DNA from 2 places in the Mycobacterium sp. MUNTM1 genome. Region 2 is predicted to be linked to the other one. Evidence: riboswitches for the same ligand, from Rfam matches in the RefSeq annotation. Region 2 holds a riboswitch; the other holds the start of a gene.

Region 1 (2,462 bases), on a different contig from region 2:
CGACAAGGCCCTGGAGCTTGGCTGCGACGCGCTGCTGGGCGCACTCGACGAGGCGGGGCTGCAACCGCACGACATCGACATGATCGCCACCACCACCGTCACCGGCATCGCGGTGCCGTCCCTCGACGCCCGGCTGGTGGGCCTCCTCGGCCTGCGCCCGGACGTGCGCCGGATCCCGATGTTCGGGCTCGGCTGCGCGGCAGGGGCCGGGGGCGTGGGCCGGCTGCACGATTACCTGCGGGGTGCGCCGGACGGCGTCGCCGCCCTGGTGTCGGTCGAGCTGTGCTCGCTCACCTTCCCGACGGTCAGGCCGACGGTGTCGGGACTGGTCGGTACCGCGATGTTCGGCGACGGCGCCGCGGCAGTCGTCGCCGTCGGCGACCGTCGCGCCGAGCAGCTGAATTCCGCCGGGCCCGACATCCTGGACTCGCGCAGCCGGCAGTACCCAGACTCGCTGCACATCATGGGCTGGAACGTCGGCTCGGACGGCATGCAACTGGCGATGTCGCCGGAACTGCCGAAGGTGATCGACCGCTACCTGGCCGACGACGTGAACAGCTTCCTCGCCGCGCACCGGCTGACCAAGGACGACATCGGCGCCTGGATCACGCACCCCGGCGGCCCCAAGGTCATCAACACGATCGCCACCAGCCTCGAACTGTCGCCGGAGGCGCAGGAACTGACCTGGCGCTCGCTCGGGGAGGTCGCCAACCTGTCGTCGGCGTCGGTGCTGCACATCCTGCGGGACACCATCGCCAAACCGCCGCCCGGCGGCAGCCCCGGGCTGATGCTCGCGGTGGGTCCCGGCTTCGGCTCCGAATTGGTATTGCTGCGCTGGCACTGAGCCGCGCTCGGATTGACGTGGGCGGTTTTGCTCAGCATCATTAGGGCTTGCAAGCACCTCGCTAGGTGAGGCGTCTGCACGGACACAGGCCACTGACCCCGAACGTCGAAAGACGCCCCGGGTCAGGACAGCTCTTCCCGGCACAAGGGTTGAGCCAAAGTGGCTTCCGGACATCGGATACGCCGTGCAGTGCCAAAGCTCTGACGAGAGGGGTGTGCGGCATCGACTCAAGCCGAAACCGACCAGCACCCGTGCACGTGTAACGACACCCGCGTGTGTCCCGGCGGCAAGGAGGTGGGGGCCGGATGAGTCCGTGCGATAGTCCATCCCCGCCATCCGGATTGGTCCGTTAGGGCCCCGTACGGTCGTGCGCACCTGCCCCGCCAGCTGCCGAACATCGTGCGTGTGCGCTCGCGCGGGCCACCCATCGACAGAATCGGGTGCTCAGGTGAACATTCTCAAGTCGTGGCGATACAACCGTCACGTTGACTTCGTCGACTTCGATGTCCCACTGGACCGGCATGTCATCGTCAGTGGTGATGATGCGCTGGCGACAACGATCGTGGCCGAACTGACCAACGCCGGCGTCGCCGTGGTGAAGCTCGTCGGCACCGGGCTGGCTGAGGCTGGAGTCGCCCACGCGCTTGCGATCGTCTGCGCCGGAGATGATGATGCAACAAATATCGAAATTGCTTTGCTGGCAAGGAAAGCCAATCCAGAGATGCGAGTGGTCGTGCGTCTGGACAACGATGTGGTGCGGACAGCGATGGCCGCCAACAACGGATCTGGGGCGATACTCGACGTGGCCGACCTGGCCGCGCCGTCCGTGGTCGAAGCGTGTCTGGCACGGGTCACCCACGAATTCGAAGCTGCGGGAATCAAGTTCACGGCGTGGGGGAGCGAGGCGCCCCGTGATGCGTCGCTCCGAGACATTCACGGCGACCTGGCACCGGTGGCGGTGATCCGCGGCGTGAACTCGTCGACCCCCGGCGAGGTTCTGGCGTGCCCCGGCCGCGACCTGCAGGTGCGCGCCGGTGACTGGACTACCATGATCGGCACCGCCGACGAGCTGGCGGCCCGCGGTATCCGGGGCCCCCGACCGACCTCGACGCAATCCCGTGGCCGCCTGTTCGGACGATTGCTGGACGCACTGCGTACCGCGCGCGACGATGTTAATCCCGGCTTCTATCCGGCATCGATGATCGGCCTGGGCCTGTTGATCGGCTCGACGATCATCTTGCGATTGAGCTATCAGCGGTCGCCGGGGATGACCTGGCTCGACGCGATGTATTTCAGCGCCGAGACGATCACGACGGTGGGCTACGGCGACTTCAGTTTTGCGCAACAACCCACCTGGCTCCGGGTGTTCAGCGTCGCGTTGATGTTCGCCGGGATGACGACCACGGCGGTGCTCATCGCGTTCATCGCCGACCTCCTGTTGTCGCGCCGCTTCGTCCATACGGCCGGGCAACGACGGGTGCGCCATATGCGTAACCACGTCATCGTCGTCGGGCTGGGATCCGTGGGTATTCGGGTGGTTTCGGAGCTGACCGCGGCGGGGTACGACGTCGCGATCGTGGAGTTGGATGACGAAAACCCCTTGCTCGCCGTGGCGGCC
Region 2 (2,462 bases):
CGGACCTCGTCGAACGCGCGCACGACCGGGACGTGCTGGTGGCCGCCCTGGCCGGCACCACCCGGCACGCGCAACGGCACGCCGACGCGGGCGTCGACCTGATCGTCGCGCAAGGCACCGAGGCGGGCGGACACACCGGCGAGGTGGCGACCATGGTCCTGGTGCCCGAGGTCGTCGACGCCGTGGCGCCGGTGCCCGTCCTCGCCGCCGGCGGAATCGCCCGCGGCCGCCAGATCGCCGCGGCGCTGGCCCTCGGCGCCGAGGGCGTGTGGTGCGGCTCGGTGTGGCTGACCACCGAAGAGGCCGAGACGGTGCCCGTGGTCAAGGAGAAGTTCCTGGCCGCCAGCTCGTCGGACACCGTGCGGTCGCGCTCGATGACGGGCAAGCCGGCGCGGATGCTGCGCACGGCCTGGACCGACGAGTGGGAGCGGCCGGAAAACCCGGATCCGCTCGGCATGCCGTTGCAGACGGCGCTGATCACCGAGCCGCAGGTGCGCATCAATCAGGCCGCCGCGCATCAGGGCGCCAAGGCGCGTGAGCTGGCCACCTACTTCGTCGGGCAGGTGGTGGGCTCACTCGACCGGGTCCGCCCGACGCGCTCGGTGGTGCTGGACATGGTCGAGGAGTTCATCGACACCGTCGGCCGGCTCGACGGCCTGGTGGAGAAGTGATCCGGGACGGCGTGGCGACCGCGCGGAATTGACGAATTCCTGACGGCGAGCGCGCATATACCCAGCTCAGTGCCGTGAACCTGGCCGAATGCTGTGTGCGCCCCTAATGAATGCGTACAGAATCTCCGACACGCTAGCCGGGGATTTGACCGCGCCATAGCCGTCGTGCATCATCGGTCGGGTAAGCACCTCGTTAGGTGAGGCGTCTACACGAATACAGGCCACTGACCCCGAACGTCGAAAGACGCCCCGGGTCAGGACAGCTCCTCCCGGCTTAAGGGTTGAGCCCAGGTGGCTTCCGGCTCGGAGTGTTTTCCGGAGCCAGGACACGTCGTGTGGTGCCGAAGCTCTGACGAGTGGGGTGCGGATCTCCGACGGTCGTCGGGTTCTGCTCCTTTGCTGCGCATAGATTGCATGCGACCCGCGCATGCGTCGTGACCGCGAGGAGGTGAGGGACACATGCGTTCTAGCGATAGTCCGGACCGAAGTCCGAACCGTGTTTCGTCCCGATCCGGTCTCCGGCGCGACCTTCTTCGCTGAGTCGTCGCAACGCTAAGTGGTTATCGCCCAAGCGTTCTGAGATCACACGGGATGGGACACGTCAGTCCAGTCAGTCCCCGTTGGATCCCCTCTAGGAGGCGATGATGACCGCAGCTTTCTACGACGAAGTGCTCACCGTAGCTCCCGCGCCCACGCTGACCGTGGTGCGCGACACCGACACGATCCCGGCTCCCGCCCAGGCTCCCGTGGCCAAGGCCCGCCGCCGGTCCGACAACGCACCGTTCGGCGCCGGCAGCGACCCGCTGGTCGACGGCGCCGCCCGCCTGCTGAGCGTCCCGCTGCGACACGTGTACGCCGCGCTGTGGCGGGTCGGCGTCCTCGAGGTCCGGGCCTGAAAGCCGAACTCCGATGGACGTCGAGCAACTCCTGCTCCAAGGGGTCGGCTGGACGCGGACGTAGTTCTGCGTCTTGGCGACCCCTTGGAGCGCACCCGGATTTGCGGGTGTTCGTAGAATCGATCTACTGGCGTCGATCCGGCCATCACCGGGGAGCCTTCGGAAGAACAGCCATCCTGGCTCAGTAGAACCGAACGGGTAGGCCCGTCACAGCCGTCATCGAGTGGCCACGCGAAAGCGCGGCAAGCGGGGTGGTACCGCGGCGCTCGCGCAGCCAGCGCGTCGTCGTCCCCGGTTTGCACCGTGGCACAGGAGACAACGCGCATCGTGACCGACAACGCCGACGTCAACACGTACCCCAAGCCGGCCGGCGGGGCGCCCGACTTCCCGGCGCTCGAGCTCGAGGTGCTGGACTTCTGGGCCCGCGACGACACCTTCCGGGCGAGCATCGCCCGCCGCGACGGCGCGCCGGAATACGTCTTCTACGACGGGCCGCCGTTCGCCAACGGGCTGCCGCACTACGGACACCTGCTCACCGGCTACGTGAAGGACATCGTCCCGCGCTACCGCACCATGCGCGGCTACAAGGTGGAGCGCCGCTTCGGCTGGGACACCCACGGGTTGCCGGCCGAACTGGAAGTCGAGCGCCAGCTGGGCATCACCGACAAATCGCAGATCGACGACATGGGCATCGCCGCGTTCAACGACGCCTGCCGCGCCTCGGTGCTGCGCTACACCGATGAGTGGCGGGCCTACGTCACCCGTCAGGCCCGCTGGGTCGACTTCGACAACGACTACAAGACGCTGGACCTGCCCTACATGGAGTCGGTGATCTGGGCGTTCAAACAGCTGTGGGACAAGGGCCTGGCCTACGAGGGCTACCGGGTGTTGCCGT

The links. A riboswitch is a leader RNA that binds a small molecule or an ion and turns the genes downstream of it on or off. The one in region 2 is predicted to bind magnesium.
Region 1: another riboswitch for magnesium. It lies ahead of ACYQ8K_RS20545 (NAD-binding protein); the one in region 2 lies ahead of ACYQ8K_RS27225 (Rv1535 family protein).

The regions. Positions count from the first base shown of each region.
Region 1 covers NZ_BAAGDE010000039.1:32,967-35,428, forward strand. Annotated here, with positions in the region: gene ACYQ8K_RS20540 (type III polyketide synthase) at 1-844, shown strand, start outside; M-box (ykoK) riboswitch at 895-1,063, shown strand; gene ACYQ8K_RS20545 (NAD-binding protein) at 1,356-2,462, shown strand, end outside.
Region 2 covers NZ_BAAGDE010000074.1:6,299-8,760, reverse strand. Annotated here, with positions in the region: gene ACYQ8K_RS27230 (NAD(P)H-dependent flavin oxidoreductase) at 1-671, shown strand, start outside; M-box (ykoK) riboswitch at 854-1,039, shown strand; gene ACYQ8K_RS27225 (Rv1535 family protein) at 1,316-1,567, shown strand; gene ileS (isoleucine--tRNA ligase) at 1,895-2,462, shown strand, end outside.